DNA from 3 places in the Shewanella sp. SG44-6 genome. Region 2 is predicted to be linked to each of the others. Evidence: predicted binding sites of a transcription regulator. Region 2 holds the regulator's gene; each other region holds the start of a gene.
What was found. The regulator NrdR, encoded in region 2, represses ribonucleotide reductase genes. The targets are predictions, from matches to a motif close to AAACACNANATNTNGTGTTT.
Positions count from the first base shown of each region.

Region 1: a site for NrdR is predicted at 2,039-2,058, ahead of nrdA (class 1a ribonucleoside-diphosphate reductase subunit alpha). Genes of this name have one in related genera too.
Region 3: a site for NrdR is predicted at 5,559-5,578, ahead of nrdD (anaerobic ribonucleoside-triphosphate reductase). Genes of this name have one in related genera too.

Region 1 covers NZ_JACJER010000026.1:2,004-12,435, forward strand. The annotation lists gene nrdA (class 1a ribonucleoside-diphosphate reductase subunit alpha) at 1-1,833, opposite strand, end outside; gene H5185_RS06805 (HAD family hydrolase) at 2,376-3,047, opposite strand; gene ubiG (bifunctional 2-polyprenyl-6-hydroxyphenol methylase/3-demethylubiquinol 3-O-methyltransferase UbiG) at 3,178-3,900, opposite strand; gene gyrA (DNA gyrase subunit A) at 4,288-7,023, shown strand; gene serC (3-phosphoserine/phosphohydroxythreonine transaminase) at 7,193-8,284, shown strand; gene H5185_RS06825 (hypothetical protein) at 8,337-8,636, opposite strand; gene H5185_RS06830 (aromatic amino acid transport family protein) at 9,099-10,432, opposite strand, start outside.
Region 2 covers NZ_JACJER010000015.1:32,324-42,755, reverse strand. The annotation lists gene ettA (energy-dependent translational throttle protein EttA) at 1-1,545, opposite strand, end outside; gene glyA (serine hydroxymethyltransferase) at 1,807-3,060, shown strand; gene nrdR (transcriptional regulator NrdR) at 3,175-3,624, shown strand; gene ribD (bifunctional diaminohydroxyphosphoribosylaminopyrimidine deaminase/5-amino-6-(5-phosphoribosylamino)uracil reductase RibD) at 3,681-4,826, shown strand; gene H5185_RS04680 (riboflavin synthase) at 4,890-5,549, shown strand; gene ribBA (bifunctional 3,4-dihydroxy-2-butanone-4-phosphate synthase/GTP cyclohydrolase II) at 5,663-6,766, shown strand; gene ribE (6,7-dimethyl-8-ribityllumazine synthase) at 6,890-7,366, shown strand; gene nusB (transcription antitermination factor NusB) at 7,380-7,784, shown strand; gene thiL (thiamine-phosphate kinase) at 7,872-8,828, shown strand; gene H5185_RS04655 (phosphatidylglycerophosphatase A) at 8,839-9,330, shown strand; gene H5185_RS04650 (hypothetical protein) at 9,615-10,432, opposite strand, start outside.
Region 3 covers NZ_JACJER010000055.1:10,469-20,900, reverse strand. The annotation lists partial or broken gene H5185_RS11530 (bifunctional diguanylate cyclase/phosphodiesterase) at 1-1,199, shown strand, start outside; gene H5185_RS11525 (YgjP-like metallopeptidase domain-containing protein) at 1,214-1,816, opposite strand; gene H5185_RS11520 (DUF3010 family protein) at 1,936-2,373, opposite strand; gene H5185_RS11515 (DEAD/DEAH box helicase) at 2,505-3,860, opposite strand; gene rssA (patatin-like phospholipase RssA) at 4,044-4,982, shown strand; gene nrdD (anaerobic ribonucleoside-triphosphate reductase) at 5,593-7,710, shown strand; gene nrdG (anaerobic ribonucleoside-triphosphate reductase-activating protein) at 7,710-8,177, shown strand; gene H5185_RS11495 (NADH:flavin oxidoreductase/NADH oxidase family protein) at 8,257-9,510, opposite strand; gene H5185_RS11490 (TonB-dependent siderophore receptor) at 9,717-10,432, opposite strand, start outside.

The DNA.
Region 1 (10,432 bases), on a different contig from region 2:
TAAGCCGTACTGTTTAATATCGCTACGTAAACCTTCCCAATCCATGTGCAATGGTTCGTCACAAATTTTATCTAAATCGCGCTTATAGGTGTCGATAGGTAAAATACCTTTCGAATAAGTTGTCTCGTGGAATAACGGACATGCACCTTGCTCTTTAGCTAAGTTCATTGACGCTTTGAGTAAATAGAACTGAATTGCTTCAAAGGTTTTATGAGTCAGGTTATTTGCTGAACCGTCAGAGTACTTTTTACCATTTTTAGCCAAATAGTTGGCAAAGTTAATCACACCAATACCTAAAGTACGGCGATTCATTGAGCTGGTTTGCGCGGCTTTGATTGGGTAATCTTGATAATCAAGTAAGTTATCTAATGCACGCACTGCTAAATCTGCTAAAGGCTCAAGTTCAGATAAATCCTTAATCGCACCTAAGTTAAGCGCTGATAAAGTACATAAGGCGATTTCACCGTCTGGATCGTCAATGTTAGTTAACGGTTTAGTCGGCAAGGCAATTTCTAAACATAAGTTAGATTGCTTAATCGGTGCCACTTTAGAGTCAAATGGACTGTGCGTATTACAATGGTCGACGTTTTGAATATAGATACGGCCAGTAGAGGCACGTTCTTGCATCATCAGTGAAAACAATTCAACTGCTTTGATCTGCTTTTTACGTATGCTGCTGTCTTGCTCATACTGCAGGTATAAACGTTCAAATTCGACTTGGTCTTCAAAGAAAGCATCGTAAAGGCCAGGCACGTCAGATGGACTAAATAAGCTAATGTAGTCGCCTTTGATTAAACGTTGGTACATTAATTTGTTTAGCTGCACGCCGTAATCAAGATGACGCACACGGTTGTCTTCAACACCACGGTTATTTTTCAGTACTAGAAGTGATTCAACTTCTAGATGCCATAACGGGTAGAACAGTGTTGCTGCACCACCACGGACTCCGCCTTGGGAACAAGACTTAACCGCTGTTTGGAAATACTTATAAAACGGTAAACAACCGGTGTGGAATGCTTCACCGCCACGAATAGGGCTACCTAAAGCACGAATACGGCCTGCATTAATACCAATACCTGCACGTTGGCTCACGTATTTAACAATAGACGATGCCGTAGCATTGATTGAGTCTAGGCTGTCATCACACTCGATGAGTACACATGAGCTGAATTGACGTGTCGGTGTACGAACACCCGCCATGATTGGCGTTGGAAGTGAAATCTTAAATAAAGATGTCGCGTCATAGAAGTCTTTAATGTACTTCAAACGGATTTCTTTCGGATAACGAGCAAACAAACACGCTGCGACTAAAATGTATAAAAACTGTGCGCTTTCATATACTTCGTGAGTCACACGGTTTTGAACCAGGTATTTACCCTCTAGCTGCTTGACTGCGGCGTAAGAGAAATTCATGTCACGCCAGTGATCAATATAGCCATCAAGGATATCTAACTCTTCACGGCTGTAATCCGCCATGATGTGCATGTCATATTTACCAATTTCAACTAACTTGGTGACATGATCGAATAGCTTAGGCGGTTCAAATTGGCCAAACGCTTTTTTACGTAAGTGGAATACCGCTAAGCGGGCTGCCACAAATTGGTAATCAGGTGACTCAGGAGAGATCAAGTCAGCCGCGGCCTTAATGATCGTTTCATGAATGGCTTCAGTTGGAATGCCATCAAAAAACTGCAGATGAGATCGAAGTTCTACTTCAGATACTGAGACGTTTTTTAATCCCTTGGCTGCCCAAGTGATCACGCGATGAATTTTATCTAAATCGATCGATTCACGTTCGCCACTGCGTTTAGTGACTGTCATATTGCTATTCATTGAAGAGAGGCCTTGGTTCTATATCTAATCATGTGATCTGTTGTTGGATGCAGTGCTGCTGGGTTCGATCTGAACCCGTTACAAAACAATTCCATGTTAAAACAATCAACTTGAAGGTACTCACAACATGGCAGTAAACCACCAATACGTTCAGTTAACATCTATCTCCTTGTTATGCTGTGGAGTAGTGTTTTGATTGTCGGCCACACACAAGATATGGTGTTATTTAAAATCTAAGATACAAGATAGTGAGGTTTGAGTTTTTTTGCAAGCCACAATTATATTAACTTCTTGTGGATAACTTGAGGATAAACTGCAGGGTTAGTGACAGCTAACCCTAGAGCCCAAATTTATAACGTGTTTTTTATAAATGATATTTTTTCAACCATCAAATAAGAAAGTTTTGATCGCTAAAATAAACAGCGATCGAAAATTTACCCTCAATTTTAGATTGATCTTTTAGGGCTTTTGATCGGTAAGTGATTGTCAGCATAATCTTTAGCCAATGATGCATTCAGAGGTGTATTTTCGATGAATCGATCTCAAAAAGACGACGGAGTAAAAAAGTGTTTTAATGCTGCACCATGTTCAAATTGGCATGTTGCTGGCCATGTATTCGGTGTGTCGCTGGCTGATAAATAGCCCCATAAGGCAATGCCACCTATCATACTTGCGTTGCGAGCGGCGACTAAATCACGCTCAGCATCGCCTAGGTATAAAATACTTTGAGGTGCGATGGCTATTTGTTGAGCGGCTAATAACATCGGCGCAGTATGAGGTTTAGCGTGACAGGTACTATCGCCGCTGATCATGGTTTTCAGTTTATCGGTTAAGCCCAGCTTTTGTATTAATGGCCGAGCAAATCGAGCTGGCTTATTGGTGACGACACCGTAGGGAATGGCTTGGGAATCTAATAGGGTTAAGAGTTCGGGTAAATCGTCGAACAAACGGCTATGATCGCCATTAATGCGTGCATAATGGCGCAGTAGTGCTTGTTGAATATCAAGTTGAACGTGTTCATCTGCCTGTGGTATGGCGGTCTTGACCAAATATAAACTGCCATGTGAAGCCGCATGGCGCATGGTTTCAAGCGTTTGAACCTTAAAACCGGCTTCGTCTAAACTCAAATTTAATGCTTGGACTAAATCAGGTGCGGTGTCGGCTAAGGTACCGTCTAAATCGAACAGTACCCCTTTAATGTCGTGCATATGCAAGAGTTAGCTCCTCACAGAGAAATGGCAGTAAATCCACGCAGCCTTTAATAGCGTTATCGGTATAACATAACGCTATTGGGCTTCATCTATGTTTTTCACTGTTGCAACATAAGTGAAAAACATAGGCTGGCTAATCTATTTTTTGTGTGGCTATCATATAGTTAACATCGACACTCTTAGTGTACTTAAATACACCTGATAGAGGATTGTAGGTAATACCTAATGCATCTCTGCACAATAAATCGGTGTTATCGACTAATGCCATCAGTTCAGACGGGCGAATAAATTTACTGTGATCGTGAGTGCCAATTGGAAGCATTTTTAATAGATATTCAGCGCCGATTATGGTTTTAAGGTATGACATCATGTTGCGGTTAATCGTCGAGATAAACACAAAACCGTTGGGTTTAACCATGTCACAACATGCTTGAATTACCGATTGTGGATCCGGTACGTGCTCAAGCATTTCCATACAGGTTACTACATCGTATTGCTCGCGGTGCGTATCGCGGTGTGCTTCGGCGGTAGTTTTAAGATAGTTAACCGCTACCCCAGAATCTAATGCATGCAGTTTTGCCACTTCAAGTGGTTCAGTTCCCATGTCAATACCATCAACGTGTGCACCCAGGCGAGCCATACTCTCTGACAAAATGCCACCGCCACAGCCGACATCAAGCACTTTCTTATCGAAAATACCGCCAGCGGTTTGATCAATGTAGTTTAAACGCAGTGGATTAAGTAAGTGCAATGGCTTGAACTCGCCATTGAGATCCCACCATGTTTGTGCCATGGCTTCAAATTTTGCGATCTCTTGCGGATCAACATTGGGTGTCGATTGTTCAGCGTGTGACATAACTTAACCTAAGTGTCTAATAAAGTATGATGGCTATTATAACGATAACCTTTGTGAATAGTAGTCAACAATGGCTTGGCTTGTTCACACTTGCTCATAAAACATCCACTTAAGCCAGCTTAATTGTAAAATTGTGCTCTTAACTGCTTAAAGCATCAGCAAATTGGCTTTGATTATGACTTATTTATCAGCCTATATTCATGTGCCAATAATATAAATTCGCTGAATATATTAGCTTTTTTATCATTTTTAAGAGTCATAGAGCATTTGACAGGTCTTTGTTCTGGCGACATTAATTATCTGTGTTAGAATGCCAAATCACGTTTTTAAGCTAGATAATAATATGGAAGTTTTATTGTCAGCTCACTTTAGAGGAACGCGCAGTTTATGACTGATCTGGCATCATCTATTTCGCCAATTAACATCGAAGACGAACTTAAGAATTCTTACCTTGATTATGCCATGAGCGTAATTGTAGGTCGTGCATTGCCTGACGTTCGTGATGGGTTAAAACCTGTTCACCGTCGGGTTTTGTTCGCAATGAGCGAATTAAAAAACGATTGGAACAAACCATATAAAAAATCCGCTCGTGTCGTTGGTGACGTAATTGGTAAGTATCACCCACATGGTGACACAGCTGTATACGATACTATTGTGCGTATGGCGCAACCATTCTCGCTACGTTACACCTTAGTTGATGGACAAGGAAACTTTGGTTCTGTCGACGGTGACTCTGCAGCTGCGATGCGTTATACCGAAATCCGCATGCAAAAGTTGGCGCATTCATTATTAGCCGACCTTGAAAAAGAAACTGTGGATTTTGTGCCTAACTACGATGGCACTGAGATGATCCCTGCGGTGTTACCAACACGCGTACCGAACCTATTAATTAACGGTTCATCGGGTATTGCGGTTGGTATGGCCACCAATATTCCACCACACAATTTAACTGAAGTGGTCAAAGGCTGTTTGGCGTTAATCGAAGACCCAAGCTTATCGATTGAACAGTTAATGGAATACATTCCAGGTCCAGATTTTCCAACGGCAGCGTCGATTAATGGCCGCAAAGGTATTATTGATGCGTACAACACCGGCCGTGGTCGCGCGATTATGCGTTCTAAAGCGGAAATCGAAACGGAAGAGAATGGTCGTGAACGTATTATTGTTCATGAAATTCCATATCAAGTTAACAAGGCGCGTTTGATTGAAAAAATCGCTGAACTTGTTAAAGATAAAAAATTAGAAGGTATCAGTGGCCTACGCGACGAGTCTGATAAAGACGGTATGCGTATTGTTATTGAAATCAAACGCGGTGAAGTGGGTGAGGTTGTATTAAACAACTTATATGCTCAAACACAAATGCAGTGTTCTTTTGGTATTAACATGGTGGCATTGACCAATGGTCAGCCTAAATTGTTTAACCTTAAAGAAATGCTTGAGTGTTTTATTCTTCACCGTCGTGAAGTAGTTACCCGTCGTACAGTATTTGAATTACGCAAAGCCCGCGAACGCGCCCACATCCTTGAAGCACTTGCTATTGCACTGGCTAACATCGATCCGATCATTGCACTGATTAAAGCTTCGCCTACACCGGCTGAAGCTAAAGCTAAATTAGTCGCACAAGGTTGGGAGTTAGGCCATGTACAAGGCATGCTTGAAAAAGCGGGTGACGATGCAGCTCGTCCAGAATGGTTAGAGCCAGAGTATGGTATTCGCGATGGTCAGTACTATTTAACTGAGCAACAAGCACAAGCTATTCTCGAGTTACGTTTACACCGTTTAACCGGTCTTGAGCACGATAAAATTTTAGCTGAGTATGAAGAGCTATTAGTACTTATCGCAGGCCTGTTATTCATTCTTCGTAATCCATCGCGCTTGATGGAAGTGATTAAAGAAGAACTAGAAGAAATTCTTGAGCAATACGGTGATGAGCGTCGTACGATTATCAACGCTAACGAAATTGATATGAGTCTTGAAGACTTAATCAATGAAGAAGACGTTGTAGTAACCTTGTCTCACTTAGGTTATGCAAAATACCAAGTATTGTCCGACTACCAAGCGCAGCGTCGTGGCGGTAAAGGCAAAGCGGCAACTAAAGTAAAAGATGAAGACTTTGTTGAGAAGTTATTGGTGGCGAACACCCATGACACCATCTTGTGTTTCTCTGACTTTGGTAAAATGTATTGGTTAAAAGTGTATCAATTACCTTTGGCCAGTCGTACTGCCCGTGGTCGTCCAATTGTTAACTTATTACCACTTTCTGACGGTGAGCACATTACTGCCATTCTACCGGTACGTGAGTATGCTGATGATAAGTTTATCATTATGGCTACAGCACACGGTACCGTTAAGAAAACCGCATTAACGGCGTACAGTAACCCTCGTGCAAATGGCATTATTGCTGTGAACCTAAAAGACGGCGACCAATTAATTGGCGTTGATATTACTGAAGGTAGTGACGACATTATGTTGTTCTCTAACGAAGGTAAAGTGGTTCGCTTTAATGAGAAAGCGCGTGATTCTGAAACCGGTGAAGTGAAGATTGATGCTGAAACTGGCGAAGAAGTGATTGCATTGCGTCCTATGGGTCGTACTGCAACGGGTGTTCGTGGTATTAAGCTTGATGCTGGCCAAAAAGTGGTGTCGTTAATTGTGCCTAAAGGTGACGGCGCTATCTTAACCGTAACCGAAAATGGTTATGGTAAGCGTACTGAGCTGAGTGAATACCCAGCGAAGAGCCGTGGCACTAAAGGTGTGGTATCGATTAAAGTCAGTGAGCGTAATGGTGAAGTTGTTGGTGCCGTTCAAGTAGGTACTTTTGACGAAATTATGCTGATCAGTAATAAAGGCACCTTAGTGCGTACTCCTGCTGAAGGTGTATCTATTATTGGTCGTAATACTCAAGGTGTGACGATCATTCGTACCGCAGAAGACGAGAAAGTCGTTGGTTTGCAGCGTATTGAAGAGATTCAAACCGAAGAGTTGTTAGACGCAGAAGGCAATGTTATTCCACCTGCGGACATTATCGAAGGTGAAGCTATTGACCTTGAGGCGGCTGAGTCTACTGAGTCTGACGTAGAGAGTGACGGACAAAGTGATGTAGAGAGCGACGAACAGGACTAACCTGAACGTTTACTTTGTAACATCAATAACGAGCGCCTTATGGCGCTCGTTTTATTTTACGGAAAATAATTCATCAAAATAGGCTGATAAAAGTCTATTCAATTGATGCTAAAGTCCTTAGTATTAATAGTCTTATGTGTGTATTAAAAACTGATTCAAGGAGTTGTCTGTGAGCGCGATTTATAATTTCTGTGCGGGTCCTGCTATGTTACCTCAAGCTGTAATGCAAAAAGCACAACAGGAATTAATCGATTGGAATGGCCTTGGCGTCTCCGTGATGGAAATCAGTCATCGCAGTAAAGAGTTTATTGCCCTGACCGAACAAGCAGAAGTCACACTGCGTAAGTTAATGAACATACCTAAAAACTATCATGTGTTGTTTATGCATGGTGGCGGCCGGGCGCAATTTTCTAACGTAGTCAATAATTTCTTGGGTGATAATGGTCGGGCGCTGTATTTGGTCAGCGGTCAATGGTCATCTTCTGCGGTAACAGAAGCGCAGAAGCTAGCCGGTGAGCACAGTATCGACAGCATCAATATTGTTGAGCAGGTCAATGGCCTTAATCAAGTGACATTACCTGACTTACATGCAATCGATAAAGACTATCGTTATGTACATTATTGCTCAAACGAAACCGTTGACGGTATTGAAATTTTTGAAGAGTTTACTAGTCCGTGGCCGGTAGTTGCTGACTTGTCATCCACTATCATGTCGCATGAAATTGATGTCAGTAAATACGGACTTATTTATGCCGGCGCGCAAAAGAACATCGGCCCATCGGGTTTGTCGATTGTTATTGTGCGTGACGATATGCTCAAATTACCAAGTTTGCCGCAGTCTTCAATAATGGATTATCGTGTCGCGGTTGAATACGGTTCAATGTTTAACACCCCTCCAACGTTTGCCTGGTATTTAGCTTCTGAAGTATTTGCTTGGTTGCAGGCTAATGGCGGCGTGAGTGCCATGGCAGAGATAAACCAGCAAAAAGCGAAGTTACTGTATGAGTGTATCGACAATAATCCATTTTATAAAAATGGTGTTGCGCCACAAAATCGTTCACGTATGAACGTTACTTTTCAATTAGTGAACGATGCTTTAGACAGTGAGTTTCTAGCCCAAGCAGAGCAGGCCGGTTTAGTCGCGTTAAAAGGGCACCGTATTGTTGGTGGTATGCGTGCCAGTATTTATAACGCCATGCCGTTAGCGGGTGTGCAAGCGTTAGTTGATTTTATGAATAACTTTGCTGTAAAGCACAGTTAATTCGAACCGCTTATTTACCGTAAGTTCGGCTTAATAAAGAAAAAAGCGAATGCTAAACAGCATTCGCTTTTTTTATGTCATCGATATATGTGTATTTCAACGCTTCATTCCTGATCAAACAAGCCTTGATAGCAAACATCATCGACGAAGTGTAGGTTCTTGAATGCCATATCATCATAAAGTAAAAATAGCTGGTTTTATCGAGTCGATAACGCTCATCCTTACACCCAAAAATACCCATACTTAATCCCATATCGAGCAATACATGAATGGCATATTCAGACAATTTAAAATCTTGAGTAAATTGAATTAGCTCAATACCTTCGTTTCCGGCGTCATCAACTTTTGCCAGTAAGCCAAATTGACTTAAGTAACGGGCGACTTAAAAGCTTATTAGTGCGAAGGCTATTTTTTGTGCTTCAAACTGGGCATCAAATGCAGACATTTTATGGGGATGGGTAAAAAGACATTAACTGTATTAACTCGAGGTAGGAGGTGATATGACTTTAATCGTAGCCAGATCATGCTAGTAAGGGGTTGAGCGACTTCTCGTTTTTGTTTTTTGATAAAGTTATAGCAATATATGCTAAAGGATAACACTCGTTTTTGGGATTATTATTTCCGGCAATCACCTCTTTATATTCACTGCCGCGTTAGCATGCGTTGAGCCGGCCGTGGAGAATTTGGCATTGAATAGCGTATTTACAATCAATTCTTGCTGACTTTCTATCGCGCCGTTCGCCCTGAGTTTGTTGATATCACTCTGTCTCAATGAATAATTCGAGCGGGGCTGATCCCGCTCGAATTATCTTATTTAACTCAGTAAGCCAAATAGAATGGCCGTCATAGACAATAAACCAGTAATAACGACGAATATGTTGCTTACTCGGCCACGGTAGGCTTTAAGTGCTGGGACCTTGTGTATCGCATACATTGGCATGAGATACAGAATTGCTGCAATCACCGGGCCGCCAAGTGCTTCAATCATACCCAAAATACTTGGATTGATAATCGCTACGCCCCAAATAGTGAAAAACATAAATCCTAAAATACATTTATCTAATGTTTTGCTATTGGCTGGCTTGCTGCTATTAGGCAGTTGCTTAGTGATAATGCCTTTCAAACCCTCAGTGGCACCCATATAGTGACCGAAGAAAGATGAAATAATAGCGATGAAAGCAATCACAGGAGCAAAATAGCTGATAAAGCCACTTTCGTGCACGTTGGCAAGATAAGACAAGATTGGCAGGTTATCAGCCTTTGCTTCTAACAACTGCGCCGGTGTTAACGACAGCACGCAAGAGAACACGAATAACATTACAAATCCCACTAGCATAATGGCTGTATTGCGCAGGATAGCGTCCGCCTTTTTCGAGGCATTGACACCGTGTTGTTTTTTTAGTGACACCGAAAACTGAGAGATAGCAGGTGAATGGTTAAAGGCAAACACCAATACTGGTATGGTTAACCAAACAGTGCCCAAGAAATTAGTGGGTGAAGGCACATCCATCAGTGCATCAAACTTCCAGTCTGGTATGAGATACAATGACATGAAGGCGAGGATCGCAACTAATGGATAGACTAAAAGTCGTGTCACCGAGAGCATAAATTTTTCACCCGCGACCATCACAGACATCATGCATAAGATTAGTGATCCTGAAAGTAACCAGCGCGGAATACCACTTATTTTATCAACAACTTGCACGCCTGCTTCAGTCAGCATAGGCGTTCCATCCAGCATGGCTCTTGGTACGTCGGTAAACATGCCTAATTGATTAATAATAAAACTATCAACAGTATTGGTTATCCCCACACCGTAGATTAACACTATTGGGAAAATGGCCAAAAAATATAGCCAGGTTATGGCTTTACCTGCGCCAATACCAAAATGTTCTTCTACTACTTGGGTGATGTCACTACCAGGAATGGCTGAAGAACACAGGAAACGCGATAAACCACGATGAGCAAAATAGGTCATCGGGCCTATTATTACTGCCATAAACACGAGTGGCCAAAATCCGCCCATTCCGGCATTGATTGGTAAAAATAAAATACCTGCCCCGACGGCTGTGCCAAACAGGCTTAACATCCAGGTCGTATCTTGGCGCGACCAGCCCGTACTTGAAACAACGGTCGACTCGGGGATAT
Region 2 (10,432 bases):
TCGATAATCCAGAATATGAGTTGCAATGCGGTCGAGGAACCAACGGTCATGAGAAATAACCATTGCACACCCAGGAAACTCTAATAAGGCTTCTTCGAGAGCTCGCAATGTTTCGATGTCTAAATCGTTGGTGGGTTCATCGAGTAGCAATACGTTGCCACCAGCTTGCAATAATTTGGCTAAATGTACTCGGTTGCGCTCACCACCCGATAAGGTGCCGATGATTTTTTGCTGGTCGCCACCACGGAAGTTAAAGCGGCCAACATAAGCACGGCTCGATATCTCGGTGTTGTTGATACGCATAATATCGTGACCGCCAGATATCTCTTGCCAGACAGTATTTTTATCATTCATTGAATCGCGGAACTGATCTACTGAGGCGATTTGAACCGACTCACCGACAGATATATCGCCACTGTCCGGTTGTTCATCACCTGAGATCATTTTGAACAAGGTTGATTTACCGGCACCGTTAGCACCAATAATACCGACAATTGCCCCTTTGGGGACAGTGAAGGTTAGGTCGTCAATCAGTACGCGGTCACCATATGACTTGGTTAAATTAGTTACTTCGATCACTTTATCACCAAGGCGTGGCCCTGGCGGAATGAACAACTCATTAGTTTCGTTACGTTTTTGATAATCGTTAGTGTTGAGTTCTTCAAAACGAGCCATACGGGCTTTGCCCTTAGACTGACGACCTTTGGCACCTTGTCTTACCCATTCTAGTTCTTTAGCTATGGTTTTTTGACGAGCGCTTTCGGTAGAAGACTCTTGCTGTAAACGGGCGTCTTTTTGCTCAAGCCAAGATGAGTAGTTGCCCTGCCATGGAATACCTTCACCGCGATCGAGCTCTAAAATCCAGCCTGCAGCATTATCTAAGAAATAGCGGTCATGGGTAATCGCCACGACTGTGCCAGTATATTCTTGTAAAAAATGCTCTAGCCAAGCCACTGACTCAGCATCTAAGTGGTTGGTCGGTTCGTCAAGTAATAGCATTTCAGGCTTTTCAAGTAACAAGCGACAAATTGCGACACGTCGGCGTTCACCACCAGAAAGTACAGCTATTTTTTCATCCCAATCGGGGAGGCGTAACGCATTTGCTGCACGTTCCAGAATATGATCAATATTGTGGGCATCTTGAGATTGGATAATAGCTTCTAGTTGACCTTGCTCTTTAGCGAGGGCATCAAAATCAGCATCGGGCTCAGCATAAGCCGCATAAACCTCATCTAAACGGGTTAGGGCATTTTTAGCTTCACTTAAGGCTTCTTCAACGGCTTCGCGAACCGTTTGTTGCTCATTTAAGCGAGGTTCCTGGGGTAAATAACCAATTTTCAGTCCAGGCATTGGGCGCGCTTCACCTTCGATTTCAGTGTCTATGCCGGCCATAATACGCAGTAATGTCGATTTACCTGAACCGTTTAAGCCGAGCACACCAATTTTGGCGCCAGGAAAGAAGCTTAATGAAATATCTTTTAAAATCTGCTTTTTAGGCGGGACAATTTTACCCACACGAAGCATGCTGTATACAAACTGAGCCATAATAATACTGTCTAATTGTCAATAAAGATGATGATAATTCTACTGTATTATAGGCTGAACTCAACAGGCAATTGTGTGATTTACTCCTGAGTGTTTTTTCGGCCACATAAGATCTAAAATTTGCCAGTCTATTGGCATAAACATGAATCGTTTTGTATTCAGAACACAGTGAATTTCATGTTGTTTATACTGTAAATCATTATCGTTGCAGAGTAGAATACGCCGCAACCCTACTATATAGATAATGATGTTGGAGCTACCATGTTGAAGAAAGCGATGAATATTGCGGATTATGATCCAGAATTATTTAAAGCCATTGAAGATGAAACTTGTCGTCAAGAAGAACACATTGAATTGATTGCATCTGAAAACTATACCAGTCCACGTGTGATGGAAGCGCAAGGTTCTCAGTTAACTAACAAGTATGCTGAAGGTTATCCAGGTAAGCGTTACTATGGTGGGTGCGAATACGTTGATGTGGTTGAAACATTAGCGATTGAACGCGCAAAAGAATTATTTGGTGCCACATATGCCAACGTGCAGCCTCATTCTGGTTCACAAGCTAACAGTGCGGTATTTATGGCGCTATTAAAGCCAGGTGACACTGTATTAGGTATGAACTTAGCCCACGGCGGTCACTTAACTCACGGTTCACCAGTTAACTTTTCCGGCAAGCTTTACAACATCATTCCTTACGGCATCGACGAATCAGGTAAAATTGACTATGACGAAATGGAACGCTTAGCTATTGAGCACAAGCCTAAGATGATGATCGGCGGTTTTTCGGCATTTTCAGGCATAGTCGATTGGGCTAAAATGCGTGAAATTGCTGATAAAGTTGGTGCTTATTTGCTTGTTGATATGGCTCACGTTGCTGGCTTAGTGGCTGCAGATGTTTATCCAACGCCCGTGCCTCATGCACACGTTGTGACCTCAACAACCCATAAAACATTGGCTGGTCCACGTGGCGGTATTATTATTTCTGCTGCTAATGATGAAGACTTATATAAAAAGTTGAACTCAGCGGTATTCCCTGGTGGCCAAGGTGGCCCTTTAATGCATGTTATCGCCGGTAAAGCGGTTGCATTTAAAGAAGCATTAGAGCCAGAGTTTAAAGTATATCAACAGCAAGTTGTTAAAAATGCCAAAGCTATGGTAAGTGTGTTTTTAGATCGTGGTTACAAAATTGTTTCTGGCGGTACAGAAAACCATTTAATGTTGGTTGATTTAATTGGCCGTGATTTAACGGGTAAAGAAGCAGATGCTGCATTGGGCAATGCCAACATTACCGTGAACAAAAACTCAGTACCTGATGATCCACGTTCACCGTTCGTCACCTCTGGTGTTCGTATTGGAACACCAGCAATTACTCGTCGTGGCTTTAAAGAAGCAGAAGCGAAAGAGTTAACCGGCTGGATTTGTGACATTCTTGACGATGCATCTAATGCCGAAGTGGCTGAACGAGTGAAAGGTCAAGTGTTGGCATTATGTGCTCGATTCCCTGTATACGGTTAATCGTCTCTTGATGTCTGTTGAAAAGGTTTAGGTTAACCTTGCTCAACAAATAGGATAAACTTTAATGGCCGCTAATTGTTAGCGGCCATTTTGTTTTTTTCTGCAGGAGGCTCAATGCATTGCCCTTTTTGTAGCGCGACCGATACCAAAGTTATAGATTCTCGATTAGTGGCTGATGGTCACCAAGTTCGTCGCCGCCGGGAATGTACCGAATGCCATGAGCGTTTCACTACCTTTGAGGGTGCAGAATTAGTGATGCCCAGAGTGATTAAACGTGACGGTACTCGGCAACCCTTTGATGAAGAAAAGCTCCGTGGCGGCATGCTGCGTGCCGTTGAAAAACGTCCTGTATCAATCGATGAAATTGAACAAGCATTGACTAAAATCAAATCAACGCTGCGCGCAACGGGCGAACGCGAAGTTAATTCTGAAATGATTGGTAATCTTATGATGGAACAGTTGATGAACCTTGATAAAGTGGCTTATATCCGCTTTGCATCAGTTTATCGAGCATTTGAAGATGTATCACAATTTGGTGAGGCCATTGCCAAATTACAAAAGTAATGGCGAAAAATATCATCTTTTTATGACGGCATCTGAGCAATAAGAGATTACCTAATATGGCTAACTTTTCTACCTTCGACATTCAAATGATGAGCCGTGCGATAGCACTCGCCGAGAAAGGTCGTTATACCACTCGGCCAAATCCTTGTGTCGGTTGCGTCATTGTCGCCAATGGTCAGATTATCGGTGAAGGTTATCACCAGCGTGCAGGCCAAGGCCACGCCGAAGTCAATGCGCTTAAAATGGTTCGCGATAATGGCTTTTCGGCACAAGATGCTACCGCGTATGTCACTCTTGAGCCGTGTAGCCATTACGGCCGCACACCACCTTGTGCTTTAGGCTTAATTAATGCCAAGGTCGCTCGAGTTGTTATTGCTGTTACCGATGCCAATCCACAGGTTGCTGGCCGCGGTATCAGCATGTTACGTGATGCAGGTATTCAAGTTGATATCGGATTACTGACAGAGCAAGCTTATGCGCTAAATTTGGGCTTCATGAAGCGGATGAAAACTGGCTTGCCTTGGGTGACAGTGAAAATAGCCGCCAGTTTAGACGGTAAAACAGCCCTGTCGAATGGAGTGTCAAAGTGGATTACCGGTGACGCTGCCAGGGCAGATGTGCAAAAGTACCGAGCTAGGCATTGCGCATTAATCACTGGGGTTGAAACTATTCTTGTTGATGACCCTAGCTTAAATGTCCGTTATGAAGCGCTCGGTGAATTAACCACTTATCATACGCAAGAAGACATATTCCAGCCTTTAAGGGTGGTGCTTGATAGCCAAGCTAGATTAACGTCAGCCCAGCAGTTATTTTCGATTAAAAGTCCTATTTTACTGGTTTCAGGCTGTGCATATTCTGACAAGGTCAAAATTGACTTTCCACAGCACGTTGATTTTCTGCAATTAGAGTGTGACTCGTCAGGTAGAATCCCTTTGTTAGCTTTGCTAACGTATTTAGGTCAGCATAGCAATAGCGTATTAGTTGAAGCTGGGGCAACGTTAGCCGGCGCATTTGTTGCTCAAGGTCTCGCTGATGAAGTAGTGCTTTATCAGGCTGCTAAACTTTTAGGCAGCCATGGACGTAATATGTTGCAGCTACCCGATTACAGTGCGATGGATCAAACACCGTCGTTGCAATTAATCGATGAGCGTAGCATTGGACAAGATAAGCGATATATCCTTAGATATAATCAATCGTATTAATGTGCGAGTGCTTAGGCGAAAACCCGAGCAAGAGCAAAGTTTATAAGCAAAAAGTGAGTCATTATGTTTACTGGGATAATCGAAGCCCTTGGCACATTACGTAAAATTGATCGAAAAGGTGACGATATTCGCTTAACGGTTGCTAGCGGTAAGCTAGATTTAACCGATGTAAAGCTAGGTGACAGCATTGCGACTAATGGTGTGTGTTTAACGGTTGTTGAACGTTTAGGTGATGGTTATGTTGCTGATATATCAGCTGAAACTGTCGCGTTAACCGGTTTTAGTCATTATCAAGTCGGCCAAAAGGTTAATCTTGAAAAAGCGGTTACGCCAACCACAAGGTTGGGTGGGCACATGGTCAGCGGCCACGTGGATGGCATCGCAAAAGTAGAGCAATGTGCTTATCGAGGTAAAGCGCTTGAGTTTTGGCTATCAACACCAGCGCAATTAAGTCGTTACATCGCTCACAAAGGTTCGATTACCATTGACGGTGTTAGTTTAACCGTCAATGAAGTTGATGGTCATCGCTTCAGATTAACCATAGTGCCTCATACTGCGGGCGAAACTACGCTGGTGCATTTGAAAGTCGGTGATAGCGTTAACATTGAAGTGGATTTAATTGCCCGTTATTTAGAACGATTAATGCAACCAGAAGCTCACCATGCACAGCCTTCATCGGGCGTGACCATGGAATTACTCGCTAAATCAGGTTTTTTGCGTTAGTTGTTGCCGTAAAATATCATTCGTACCCAGTACCCGAAGTATAAAAACACACGGTATAAACAGATTTAATGCCTAAGGTTTAAATCGAATACTTAATCAATAAAGGTCTGACAATGGCGCTACATAGCATAGAAGAAATCATTGAAGATATTCGTCAAGGCAAGATGGTTATCTTGATGGATGATGAAGACAGAGAGAATGAAGGCGATTTGATTATGGCCGCTGATAAAGTGACGCCAGCTGCAATCAACTTCATGGCCACTTATGGCCGCGGATTAATTTGCCAAACCATGACCAAAGAGCGTTGTCAGCAGCTTAACTTACCTTTAATGGTGACCAACAATAACGCCCAGTTTTCAACTAATTTTACGGTTTCAATTGAAGCAGCAACTGGGGTGACCACAGGTATTTCAGCCCATGATCGTGCTGTAACAGTTCAAGCTGCCGTTGCTAAAGATGCTAAAGCCTCTGATTTGGTTCAGCCTGGACATATTTTTCCATTGATGGCGCAAGAAGGCGGGGTATTAACTCGTGCTGGCCATACCGAAGCCGGTTGCGATTTAGCGCGCTTAGCAGGATGCGAACCGTCAGGCGTGATAGTTGAAATATTAAACGAAGATGGCACTATGGCTCGCTGTCCGGATTTAGAAATATTCAGTGAAAAACATGGCATTAAAATAGGCACTATTGCCGACTTGATTGAGTACCGTAATACCAACGAAACCACAGTTGTTCGCGAAGCTCAGTGTAAATTACCTACTCGTTTTGGTGAGTTTACTATGGTGACCTTTAGAGACACTATTGATAATCAATTACATTACGCCTTGATTAAAGATGAAGTAAAATCAAATTGTTTGGTGCGTGTTCATTTACAAAACACCTTCAATGATTTATTGCATTCTGAACGTGATCAAAAGCGCAGTTGGCCATTAGAAAAAGCCATGGCAAGGATTGCTTTAGAAGGTGGTGTTTTAGTGTTGCTGGGTAATGATGAACATACAAGTAACTTATTGGCCAAAGTCAAAGCGTTCGAAGCTGAAGACAATGGTCAATCTCCAGCGCCAGCAATGTGGCAAGGAACATCTCGTCGTGTTGGCGTAGGCTCGCAAATTCTGTCGAGTTTAGGTGTTACGACTATGCGCTTATTAAGCTCACCAAAACGTTACCATTCACTGTCGGGTTTCGGTTTAGAAGTGACTGATTATATAGCTGAATAATTTTAGCTCGTGGTAAATTTAACAATTTCATTAATTGCATAGCGCTCAGGGCTTTTGGCTGTGATATTATAACGCCTCTTTTTGCCCCGAGCCGGGTGCTTTAGCTAATTTAGGTAAGATAGAATGAACGTAGTTCAAGGTAATATCGAAGCGAAAAATGCCAAAGTGGCGATCGTGATCTCGCGATTCAATAGCTTTTTAGTTGAAAGTCTGCTTGATGGTGCAATAGACACATTAAAGCGTTTTGGCCAGGTTAGTGACGACAACATTACTGTTGTTCGCGTCCCTGGTGCAGTTGAATTACCCCTTGCCGCAAAGCGTGTTGCAGCAAGTGGCAAGTTTGACGGTATCATTGCATTAGGTGCTGTCATTCGTGGCGGAACACCTCATTTTGAATTTGTTGCTGGTGAATGTAATAAAGGTCTTGCACAAGTTGCATTAGAGTATGATCTTCCTGTTTCATTTGGTGTATTAACCACAGATACCATTGAGCAAGCTATTGAGCGCTCAGGTACTAAAGCAGGCAATAAAGGTGGCGAAGCAGCCCTTAGTTTGCTTGAAATGGTTAATGTACTGCAACAACTAGAACAACAGCTGTAATAGTAGGAAAAGTATGAAACCTTCAGAGCGCCGTAAGGCCCGCCGTTTAGCCGTTCAAGCCATTTATTCATGGCAGTTAAGTAAAAACAAAGTTGCTGACGTAGAACATGAGTTTTTAACTGAACAGAACACTGACGGTGTTGATGTCGCTTATTTTCGTGAGTTGTTAACTGGTGTAGCATCAAAAACATCGCAAATTGATGAGCTATTAAAGCCGCATCTTGATCGTAATTTTGAAGAAGTGTCACCAGTAGAAAAAGCCATTGTGCGTCTGGCAACTTACGAGTTGACCTTCCGTAAAGATGTGCCGTTTAAAGTGGCGATTAACGAAGGTATCGAGTTAGCGAAAGCGTTTGGTGCTGAAGATAGTCACAAATTTGTTAACGGCTTGCTTGATAAGTTAGTGAAGCATAAGTAACACCAGAACGGTATCTTCGGATACCGTTTTCATTTGTTGTTAATGGTTTCAAAATTAAGGTGGACGGTTTTCCGTACCAGACTGAATGTGAAAGAATTCCAACTCATTGAACATTACTTCCGCAATAAAGGCCAAAAAAGGCGCGATGTTGAATTAAGCATCGGCGATGACTGTGCGTTAGTGAATCCTGCAGACAATAAATCCATTGCGATTTCTTGTGATACTCTCGTTGAGGGGGTTCATTTTTTAGCCGACATCCCCGCCCATGCTTTAGGGTACAAATCGTTAGCGGTTAATCTTTCTGATCTTGCTGCTATGGGGGCGGAACCTGCTTGGTTTACCTTAGCTCTCACACTACCTAGCGTTGATCAACCCTGGTTAGCCAGCTTTAGTGAAGGCTTATTTGAGATTGCCGAATACTACGGTATAGCCTTAATCGGCGGCGATACGACTCGGGGACCGCGCAGCATCAGTATCACCATTAATGGCCAAGTGATAAAAGGCACTGCCTTGACTCGTGCTGGAGCCAAAAATGGCGATTGGATATACGTCACTGGTACTTTAGGTGATTCAGCCTTGGGTCTTGATATTCTCAGAGGTGCCCAAAGTGTCAATACTGAAGATAAAGAATACCTGATTAATCGACATTATTACCCCACACCTCGAGTCTTGGCAGGTCAAGCACTAAGAACGCTTGCAACAAGTGCTATTGATTTATCTGATGGCTTAATATCCGATATTGGTCATGTGTTAACGGCATCGAAAGTGGGAGCGACAATCGATGTAAATAAAATTCCGTTATCAAAATCAATCAAAGCCAACCTCAGCCGTGAAGATGCTTTAAGTTATGCATTAACTGGCGGGGAAGATTATGAGCTGTTATTTACTGTACCTGAGTCACAGCGCGGTGCAATTAATACTGCTTTGATCCATGCTGGGGTGAAATTCGTTAAAATTGGTCAAATCTGTGCTGGTGATAAATTAAAATTAGTCGATGATGGCCAGGAATTTAACCTCATTTCACGTGGCTTTGTACATTTCTAATGTGAATATTATGAGACTATTAACCCAAGATAAATTTGTTAAAAAGCTGTCATTAGTCCATCCAATACACTTTTTGGCACTAGGCTTTGGCAGTGGTAAAGCAGCAAAAGCGCCGGGTACCTTTGGTACTTTAGCTGCGATACCTTTAGTGCTTTTGATGCAACAATTAAGCTTAACCCATTACCTGATCATTACCTGTATTAGCATGCTTGCTGGATTCTATATTTGTGGAAAAGCTGCTAAGGACATGGGGGTGCACGATCATGGTGCTATTGTATGGGATGAAGTTGTTGGATTGATGATCACCATGATTGCAGCCCCTTTAGGTTTTATGTGGTTAGCACTTGGTTTTGTATTATTTCGCTTTTTCGACATTGTTAAACCATGGCCTATCCGATGGCTCGATGCCAAAGTGCATGGTGGTTTTGGGATAATGATTGATGACGTATTAGCGGGTGTATTTTCGTTAATCGGGGTGCAACTTGCGGTTTATTATTTATAAGTAACCTGAATTTTGGATAACAAACGACTATCAAAAAGTCCTTTGTTTTCCTCACTGAGTTGATAGGTTTGTTATCGATGCATTCAGTAGCAAGATGCTGAATCTTGTTAAAATAATAAGTTTAGCGCGCGAGGTGGCAAAATAAGTTCACTTTTATTACCTCCTCATCTTTATCTCGATTTCAGGTTAAGCACTTTATATATAAAGATTTATAAAACAAAAAAGAGCCCATTTGTGCTCTTTTTTGCTAACGGCATTTAATAAAATCAGTCGAAGTGAATTTATTAAGATGATGTTCCGGTAAGTAGATTAGTGCGCAATTGCTCTAACTCAGTATTGATATTAGTCAAACGTTGCTTATAATCTGTTTCATAAACTGTGCAGTTAAATAGTTTACCAATCGGGTTGTAGCGTGACATCCATAATTGCTTTATATAATTGTCAAGAGAGCAGTAATCAGGCTTTATGACCGTGTGAGCAGAGCTCGTTGAAACCGGTTCCTTTACTAAGCTTACAATATACTCAGCCATAAGGTTGTCACTGTCTGTGGGCTTGTACAAAGCATCTGCTAGCCATTTTTCATAAAAGGCGACTTCATCAGAATGCACTTCAATTAGCATTTGTTCTCTGACATTATGAGCAAACTGCCATTCACCGGAAAATACTCTCTCAAAATCGTTGCTAGTTAATTCGAATGGCGTTTGCCAAGTTGTGACTTTATTTACAAATGCGCTATCGAGTGTCTTAGCTACAGTGCTGGCAAAGTTAAGTTGAGATTTGATGACGCTAACGGCAATCATATGGTTGACTATAGAGCGAGATGAGTGATAAACCATATTCCAGAATTGAGCATCTGTAGTTAAAAATGTTAACAAGGCCTCATTGGCATTAAGTTTAGGGGCCCCATCAAAGTTGATTAAAACGCTAAGTTCACTGATTGCTCGTAAGTTAAGTAGTGGTAACCATTTAAATAGACTCTCAGGTGTTAAATACTGAATATCTTCTTGCCAATAAGGCATTTCAATCAGCTTGTTATAATGGGTGATATTGGCTTTATGTGCCTTAATTGTTTGTAAAATACTATCGTTATTTTTTTCAATAA
Region 3 (10,432 bases), on a different contig from region 2:
TTCTAGATTTAGATGGTTTTAAAACGGTCAACGATGCCTATGGGCATGATATCGGTGATGAACTGCTTATTGCACTATCGATCCGGATGAAAGAGGCGCTTCGTGAAGGTGATAGCTTAAGCCGCATTGGTGGTGATGAATTTGTCGCTGTGTTGGCCGATTTAGCCAAAGTTGAAGATTGTGAGCCAGTATTGGAGCGGCTATTATTGGCCGCGTCAGAGCCAGTAACCGTTAGTGGTGTGGTACTCAATATATCCGCCAGTATTGGTGTTACGCTTTATCCGCGAGATAATGTAGATGCTGATTTACTGATGAGGCATGCCGACCAAGCTATGTATATGGCTAAAGAATCCGGCAAGAATCGTTATCATTTATTTGATACCGCGCAAGATGATGCTGTTAAAGTGCAACGAGAAAGTCTAGAGGCTATTCGCTATGCTTTAGATCATCATCAGTTTGTCCTCTATTACCAACCTAAAGTTAATATGAAGATAGGTACAGTGGTGGGCGTTGAGGCGCTTATTCGTTGGCAACATCCAGAGCGCGGATTATTAAGTCCAATCGAGTTTTTACCTGTAATTGAAAACCACACCATGATGATTGAAATAGGTGAATGGGTTATTGATACCGCATTAACACAAATCGGCCAATGGCAAGCTATGGCGCTTGATCTCCCGGTAAGCACTAGCGTTAACATTGCGGCAGTACAATTAATGCAGCCTGGCTTCATACAGACGTTAACGGATCTTCTCGCTGCCCACCCTAATGTTGAGCCTCGCTATTTAGAGCTAGAGATGTTGGAAACCAGCGCATTAGAAGATGTTAATCATGTGTCAATTATCATGAATGACTGCATGAGCCTAGGTGTCCATTTTGCTTTAGATGATTTCGGCACTGGCTATTCGTCGCTAACTTACCTTAGGCGATTGCCTGCCAGTTTGATTAAGATAGATCAGAGCTTTGTCAAAGACATGTTGAGTAATATTGATGATTTCGCCATTGTTGAAGGCGTAATCGCCCTAGCGAAATCATTTAAACGTGACGTGATTGCTGAAGGCGTTGAAACCGTTGAACATGGCACTGCATTATTACAACTAGGCTGTGAATTAGCACAAGGTTATGGCATTGCCAGACCTATGCCTGCCTGTGATATCCCCGCGTGGATGAAGAACTGGAAGCCTGATGCGAGTTGGCAATGATTAAAATCCATCGATTATTTTCCGTAGGGCGATTGGCCGACTTCTTCAGCGACTAACCATACTCGCATATCAAATTCTAATTGATGGTAATCGGCGAGCATAAAAGTACACAGCTGATAAAAAGCTTTGTTGTGTTCTTTTTCGCGCAAGTGGGCCAGTTCGTGCACCACGACCATTTGTAAAAGCTCAAACGGAATATGCTTTAAGTGTGAGGCTATTCTAATCTCATTTTTGGCTTTGACTTTATTGCCTTGACGGCGATTAACATAAGAATGCAAACCTAGTGCGTGATGGCTCAAGCTAATTTTTTCATCAAAAATGACTTTGGCTAATGGGTCTGACTGACGCATGTAGGTGTTTTTTAATGCGATGGCCATATCATATAAGGCTTTGTCTGTACGTACTTGGTGTACTTTGGGGTAGCGGGTTAGAAAGTGATCACCCAATGCATTGGTATCAACCAATTGGCGGATTTTATCAACCACATCAGGCCGATAACCGTTTAGGTAACGTAAAGGGCTCTGTTCACTCTGCTGTTTTTTGATATCCGCGCTAGTGACTAGCAGGCTGAGGTCTGCTTTGGGTTTTAATGACTGGCTCGCCGATTTGACTGGCATTTTAGGCGGGGCTTTGATCGTTTTAGTTTTAGTGTCTGTCATAAATCAACTGATTAGTTCTGGCGCTACCGCGACCGTTTTTTCGGTATGGGTAACGCCACAATACAACGGTTCTGTGTTTACACTTTACCGAAAATGAGTCGATTATGTTGAACATAAGCAACGTCAAAAGCATTTAATTGGACGCGTTTTAGGTCCAATGAGTCGAAGTCAACTTGTGGTGGGTTGCGCTTTAGTTGCTCTTTAATGGTTAAAGGAGAAATAAGCGAAACCGGAAGGTCCATTAATTGTAGTGTCGCTTCAAGTTTGAAGCTGGTGGCACTGCCTGCAAATTTACCTTTTTGCTCACGTTCAATAATGGCGATTTCATCAACTTTATAATCGCTCATTAGTTTTTTAAACGCAAAATCAAATTCACGAATGGATTCAGTGCTAGCTGATTGTGAAATACTGAATGAAACTTTACGACATGCTGGCACGTTAAACGTTTCGCCTTCATAGGTCAGTAAACAGATAATGGCTTCGCCGCCTTTTAATTCCACACCACAAATTTTCATGTTAATCCTTACTGGTTTATTCATACGATAATGCTGTTAGCATGCTCGTTATTGTTCATTTGTTGTAGGGCAGTGTTCTGCCCTACATTGATTATTCTGTCATCGCAGTTTATCAGCGATTGATGTGCCGTTTAGTCTTCTGTTGTTCCGTCGTCTTCAATAATGACAATCGGTTTAACTTTACGGCGCACAGGTGCATCACCTACATCAACCCCGGTAATAAAGCGTTTATCACTCTTAGGGGCTGCTTTGGCTTTTTTCGCCACGCTAGCTCTATTGCTGGTTACGGCGGCTTTTGCACTGGTACCGGCTTTAGCTGCTTGAGGCTTGTCTTTTAGGCCATTAAATTTGGCTTTTAAACCTTCAACTACAGTGAAGTCAAAGTTTTTACGTAAAAATAGTTGGATTTTTTTAAAGCTGTCCCAATCTTTAGGGCCCACAAACGACACTGCATCACCTTTAGCGCCTGCGCGACCTGTTCGGCCAATACGATGGACATACTCTTCAGCAAACTTTGGCATATCAAAGTTAATCACTAAGGAGACGTTGATTAAATCAAGGCCACGTGATGCCACATCGGTAGTCACCAGTATTTGCGATTGGCCTCGAGCAAATTGATCCATAATTTGGTTACGAGCCGATTGCTTCAAATCACCACTGAGCGCTGAGGTCGCAAAACCTTGTGCGGCTAACAGGGTCGCTAAACGGTCTGTATCTGAACGCGTCGCGGTAAATACAATCACTTGCTTATGCTGTTCTTGGCTTAATATATGCTGCAACAAGGCTTGTTTATGGTCTAAATGGTCAACCAAAATAATCCGTTGTTCAATATCTTTGTGTTCACTGTAAGACTCACCAATGGAGACATGGCTTGGGGTTTTCAGTAATGTTGCTGCAATATCACCTATGCTGTCATGATCCAAAGTGGCCGAAAACATTAAGGTTTGGCGACGTTTATGATCGGCAGCATCGTTGATGGCCTTTAGCTGTGGCGCAAAACCTAAATCGAGCATGCGGTCTGCTTCGTCTAGCACCAACAATTCTAAGCCGTTTAAATATAAATGGCGTTGTTGTAAGTGATCGGCAATACGCCCTGGTGTGGCAACGATAAAATGCGGATCTCTGGCCAAGGCTTTAGCTTGGTCGTTAAAGTTCTCACCACCAAGTACGCTAATGGCTTTATATTGGGTATTAGCAACTAATAAACGTAATTGGCCATAAACTTGTTGGGCGAGTTCTCGCGTAGGTAACAAAATCAATACCCGCGGATCTTTTTTCGACAATGCTCTGGTGGATATCACTCGCTGCATAGCAGGCAACAAAAACGCTAAGGTTTTACCTGAGCCGGTTTTAGACGATGCCATTAAATCTTTACCTGATAAGGCAATGGGAAGTGCTTGCGCTTGAACATCGGTAGGCGTAGAAATGCCAAGGTGCTTTAAACTGTCAAGCAGGCGCTTGTCCAACGAAAAATCGGTAAATTGCAAAGGTAGATCCCCTAAAAAATGTAAGCCGACGATTATAGCTGTTTCACCTTGCTATAGCCAACAAGAGTCGCTTTAGTTATGCTATTTTTTAGCATTATATTATTGCCTGAGTTCGACGAGGTCATTGGTCGACTAAGCCGAGCTTTATGGTAAAGATGAATACAGAGTATGGAAGGAACAAAGATGACAAAGCTCACCGTGGGATTAGCGCTAGGCAGTGGAGCCGCTAAAGGTTGGGCACATATTGGGGTATTGAATGGGTTAGCCAAGTTAGACATTTACCCAGACAAAGTGGCTGGTTGTTCGGTGGGGGCGTTAGTCGGCGCAGCTTATGCCAATGATCATTTGGCTGAGCTTGAAACTTGGGTCAGTGGCTTTTCAAGCTGGGATGTACTTGGCCTAATGGATTTAGGCTGGCGTAAAGGCGGACTTATTAGTGGTGAGAAAGTGTTTGATGTTTTAGCTAACCGTATTGGTGACCTTAATATTGAACAATTGCAGCGCCCGTTTGCTGCGGTGGCGACAGATTTATATTCTGGGCAAGAGATTTGGTTTAAAGAAGGTGACTTGCGCCATGCCGTGCGTGCTTCATGTTCGATGCCTGGATTTTTACCACCCGTGCAGCAAGGTAATCGATGGGTTGTCGATGGTGCAGTCGTCAATCCGGTTCCTGTTTCATTAGCCCGTTCGATGGGTGTTGATGTGGTTATTGCGGTAGATTTAAATGCTCATCGCCGAGGCCAAATGCATTTGATCCCAGAACAAGTAAAAAGCCGTAAAGCCAGTAAGTCAGAACCTATTGAACAAAAGCGTGAGCTTGAAACCGGCTTTATGGATTTATGGGGGAAAGGCAAAGAGTACATGAGTGGCTTAACCGATAAGCTGGCCATGAGCAGCTCAAAATCTCATCCTGGTATGTTGGCGGTGATGTCACAATCCATGGATATTTTAGAACAACGCCATAAACGTTCACGTTTAATGGGCGAGCCACCTGATATTTGTATTGTGCCCGATGTTGCTGATATTGGCACCATGGAGTTTCATCGCGCCAAAGAGGCTATTGAAGCGGGTGAGCAGGCAGTCAAAGATATTCACCATTTAATTGAAGCAACCTTAAAGTAACACTTAGGCGATGTCGGACTGGTGTATTGACGGCAATATACCCGTTCGCGTCTAAGTGCTTAATGGGTGATTAATCAGGTAGTGCCTGTCAATCGTGGTACAGATATTGGTATCACATGGATGTTCAGCATCAAGGAGAGGGCGCTTATTTATTCTGGGATGCGTTATCGGCGCAATCTGTATTAGTTTGACTTATTCAATCTCATGTCGCGCCTCTTTGTCCTGAGTATTCATCTTGTCGTAATGAATAAGTCACTTATACGATTGATACTGTCATTAACGCTGTATTTGATGTCAGGTCATCGAAATGCTCATCATTTTGAACGGCTAAAAACCACAACTACACGGTTACCTATGAGATAACTTGTTTGCCAAAATCTTACATCGCGATGCTATTTTCATTTTTTTCTACCATGCGATCTCCCGTCATAAAAATCATTTTCCACACCTACAATATCTATTGCGAATAGCAAGTTATTTGCAATAAAAAGTACTGCCGACAATTATGATCTGGATCAAAGTAATACTCAGCGTTAATGTATCTAATACACTCTATATTGTGTCTTTTGTAAATTAAAGCTCTATATATAGTGCTTGTAAGGATGGTTGTATGCTTGTAGTCGTGAAAAGGGATGGATGCCGGACAGCATTTGATGGTTGTCGGATCAAAGAGGCTGTTGTGGCTGCAATGGAGTCTGCAGGTCAAGCTGACCATCAATATGCGCTGCAGTTAGCGCAAACGGTTGAGCAGCAAATGGCTTGCAAAACCGAAGTTGATATTCACGAGCTACAAGATGCAGTTGAAAACTTATTAATGTCAGGACCGTTTAAGTCGGTGGCACGTCACTATATTGAGTATCGACACGACCGTGACACTCATCGTGAGACTCAGAGTAAATTAAACTGCGCTATTCGTGGTTTGGTTGAGCAATCAGACAATGCCATTTTAAACGAAAATGCCAATAAAGATGCCAAAGTGATTCCAACTCAACGAGACTTACTCGCAGGGATTGTTGCCAAGCATTACGCTAAAACTCACTTGTTACCTAAAGATGTGGTTAGCGCTCATGAGAAAGGAGAAATTCACTATCATGATCTCGACTATGCACCATTTTTCCCGATGTTTAACTGCATGCTAATTGATTTAGCTGGCATGTTAACTCATGGTTTTAAAATGGGTAATGCTGAAATTGAACCGCCTAAATCCATCTCAACAGCAACGGCGGTGACTGCGCAAATTATTGCCCAAGTGGCGAGCCATATTTACGGCGGTACAACCATTAACCGTATTGATGAAGTGTTGGCTGAGTTTGTGCAAATTAGTTATCAAAAACACCTTGCTGTGGCTCGCAAATGGCAAGTAGCCGATGTCGAAGGTTATGCAATGACGCAAACCGAAAAAGAGTGTCATGATGCATTTCAGTCGTTGGAATATGAAGTCAACACCTTGCATACCGCCAATGGCCAAACGCCGTTTGTGACCTTTGGCTTTGGTTTAGGTGTGTCGTGGGAGTCTCGCTTAATTCAGCGGTCGATGTTAACTGTGCGCATGGCTGGTTTAGGTAAAAACCGCAAAACGGCCGTCTTTCCTAAATTGGTGTTTGCCATTAAAGATGGCGTCAATCATCAAGCAACTGACGTCAATTACGACATCAAAAAGATGGCCTTAACCTGCTCAACTATGCGTATGTATCCAGATATTTTAAATTATGATCAGGTGGTTAAAGTCACTGGTTCATTTAAAACCCCCATGGGTTGTCGCTCCTTTTTGGGGGTTTATGAACAAGATGGTCAACAAGTACACGAAGGTCGCAATAATTTAGGTGTGGTTAGCCTTAACTTACCGCGTATTGCGTTAGAAGCGGGTAAAGATGAGCAGCGTTTTTATCAATTACTCGATGAACGTTTGTTAGTCGCTCGCAAAGCGTTAGACACGCGGATTGCACGCTTAACCGGGGTTAAAGCCCGTGTTGCGCCGATTTTATACATGGAAGGTGCTTGCGGTGTACGCTTAAATGCTGATGATGATGTTAGCGACATCTTTAAAAATGGCCGTGCGTCAATTTCGTTAGGCTTTATTGGCCTGCACGAAACGGTTAATGCTTTATATGGCAATGCTGAGCATGTGTTTGATAACACGCAACTACGTGACAAAGCGGTCGCCATTATTCATCATCTAAAACAAGCCACTGAATCTTGGAAGCAAGAAACCGGTTATGGTTTTAGTTTGTACAGTACCCCAAGTGAAAATTTATGTAGTCGCTTTTGCCTACTTGATACCACCCAGTTCGGTGTAGTACCTGGGGTGACAGACAAAGGCTATTACACTAATAGTTTCCATTTAGATGTTGAAAAGAAAGTGAATCCTTTTGATAAAATTGATTTTGAACAACCTTACCCAGCCATCGCTAATGGTGGGTTCATTTGCTACGGCGAATTTCCTAACATGCAAAACAACATTGAAGCACTGGAAAATGTCTGGGACTACAGCTACAGCAGGGTGCCATATTACGGAACTAACACCCCGATAGATGAGTGTTACGATTGCGGCTACATTGGTGAGTTCAATTGTACCAGCAAGGGCTTTGTCTGCCCTAAATGCGGTAACCATGAGCCTAGTAGGGTATCGGTGACTCGCCGTGTATGTGGTTATTTAGGCAGTCCTGATGCGCGGCCGTTTAACTTTGGTAAGCAAGAAGAAGTTAAACGCAGAGTGAAGCATTTATAATGCATTACAGTGCTTACCATAGTGTTGATGTGATCAACGGCGAGGGCACCCGTTGCTGCTTATTTGTTAGCGGTTGCGAGCATGCCTGTAAGGGATGTTATAACCAAAGTACTTGGCGTGTAGATGCTGGCCATGTATTTAGCCAAGCGTTAGAAGATCAGATTATTGCTGATTTAACCGACAGCCGTATTTATCGGCGCGGCCTATCGTTAAGTGGTGGTGACCCACTGCATCCGGCTAATCTAGAAGCCGTATTGCAATTAGTGACTAGGGTAAATACTGAATGTCCCGATAAAGACATTTGGTTATGGACTGGTTATCAACAGGCCGATCTCACGCCACAGCAGCAAGCTGTGGTGGCATTAGTCGATGTACTAATCGACGGTAAGTTTGAACAAGATAAAGCCGATCCCGCGTTATTATGGCGTGGCAGCAGCAATCAGCAGATTTATCGTTTTAAGCGCTAGCATTTTTTAAGACTAGTCGTTTAATGCCAGCGCTTTAATGGTTAGCTGGTTCATTATTAGCACGTTAATATTTAAGAGGCTAATCGTTTACATGTTGATCATTAGAAAGACCTAAACCATAGCGATAACGTTTAGTGCGTTGTCTGGTGTTAAATTGATCGACCAATAAACTCCATATGGGGGAGTCATTAATTTGAGGGTGTTTGCCTTGGCTTATTCGGCGAAGCTGGCGTTTAATGATTGCCATTGTCGCTAGCCCGGCTAAAGGTTTGCTCTGCCAATTCACCGTGGGCATCGCAGGGGTGAACTCAGGTTTACTGCGCCATATTTTGGCTAAGTCAGGATAAAAGGCAAGGGCGCTGGCAATGCCGCATAAGGCAAAGCCGGCATCAACGACTTGTTGCGCAACAGGCAGGCGATAAATGCCTCCCGTTAACATCAACGCAATTGGACTACGCAGAACTAACTGTGCGGTTAAATGTAAAAAGTAAGCTTCTCGAGCTAAGGTGCGCTCATCGGCGCTGCGACCTTGCATTGCGGGGGCTTCATAGCTGCCGCCGGATAACTCGACCATTTCAACCTGATGCGGTGCGAGCATATTAATCACTTTTTCGGCATCGTCGACATCAAAACCACCGCGTTGAAAATCGGCTGAGTTAAGCTTTACCGCAATATCAAAATCTGCACCACATTTATGCCTAATTTGCTTGACCACTTCAATTAATAACCTGGCTCGATTCTCTAAGCTTGCACCCCATTCATCATCGCGCTGATTAGTTAACGGTGATAAAAACTGCGCTAACAAATAACCATGTGCGGCATGAACTTGTACACCATCAAAACCCGCTTGTTGAGCCATGCTTGCGGTCGTGACAAAGCGTTGAATAACATCATCAAGGTCAGTGGTTGTCATTGCTTTAGGCTGAGAAAACATCGATGAGTGTTTACCTAAATCGAGCGCGACAGCTGAAGGTGCAATATTTTTGCCCCCCATCGCTTTAAATACCTGACGGCCAGGATGATTAATTTGCATCCACACTCTGGCGTTATTTTGCTTGGCTATTTTGGCCCATTGGATAAACGGCTCAAGTGCGCTGCTGGATGTGAGTACCACGCCACCAGGGCCTGTCATGGCTAAAGGGTCAATCATCACATTACCGGTAATCATTAATCCAACACCGCCCTTGGCCCAAGCATCGTATAAGTTGAACAATGCTTGATCTGGTTGTTGCTGAACGTTGGCAAGATTCTCTTCCATTGCCGCTTTGACTAAGCGATTGGCAATGATCGCACCATTGGTCAAGGTGTATGGACTAAAAATGGTATTAGCCATCAAATAACATCCTAAGATAAGCTATTGAATTAATGCTTCGTTTATCCTACATGTAGCCTAAATAGTCAATTATGCTCATTAGATAGCGATAAAAAAAGCACTGCCACAGGCAGTGCTTTCATCATCTCGTTACTCAATTTAGCGTTAGATTTAGCGCTAAATTGAGATCTAGATTTCGAGCAAACAAAATCCAGATTGATATGCTTTTAAATACGATAAGTTAAGGTTAACTTCGCATTACGCTCTTCGCCAGGAAGACCCCCTAAAAACATGGCCTTATCGAAATACGTTTGATTAAATAGGTTATTAATGTTCAGTTGGATTTTATAACGCTCAACATCATAGCTAATAGCCGAGTCGATGACGCTATAACTGGGCACATAACCGTCAGGTATGCCAAATGAGCTAGACTGCGTGCTGCGTTCATCGACATATTTAGCGCCTAAACTTAATGACAGTGGCGCAGGTAAGCCCAATGCTGTGGCATAAGTTACCCAAGCGCCTGCAGTAACATAAGGTATGCCTTTTTGGCGTTGTCCATAATCATTACTATTGGGGTTTTGGTTGTCTCTGGCATCTTGGTAAACTGCGTTAACGTTGACTTTCCACTGTTCGCTTAAATATGCATTAAGATCTAATTCAACCCCTTTGGTGTCTTCGCTACCATTATAAAAGTATGGGTCAATGTTAGGCGTGACTGCACTACTGTCGTAATCTGGATTGCTGTAGGCCACATTGGTTCGTGAGGTTTTAAACAATACTAATGATGCCAGTAATTGGTCATCAAATGCTTTAATCCGAATACCCAAATCATTACTGATTGATTGTGAATCATCACGATCAGCTTCATTACCTTTTACATCACCTAATACACTATAAGTCGTGCGACCTTTAGAGTGATTAATGAATACAGAGATATCAT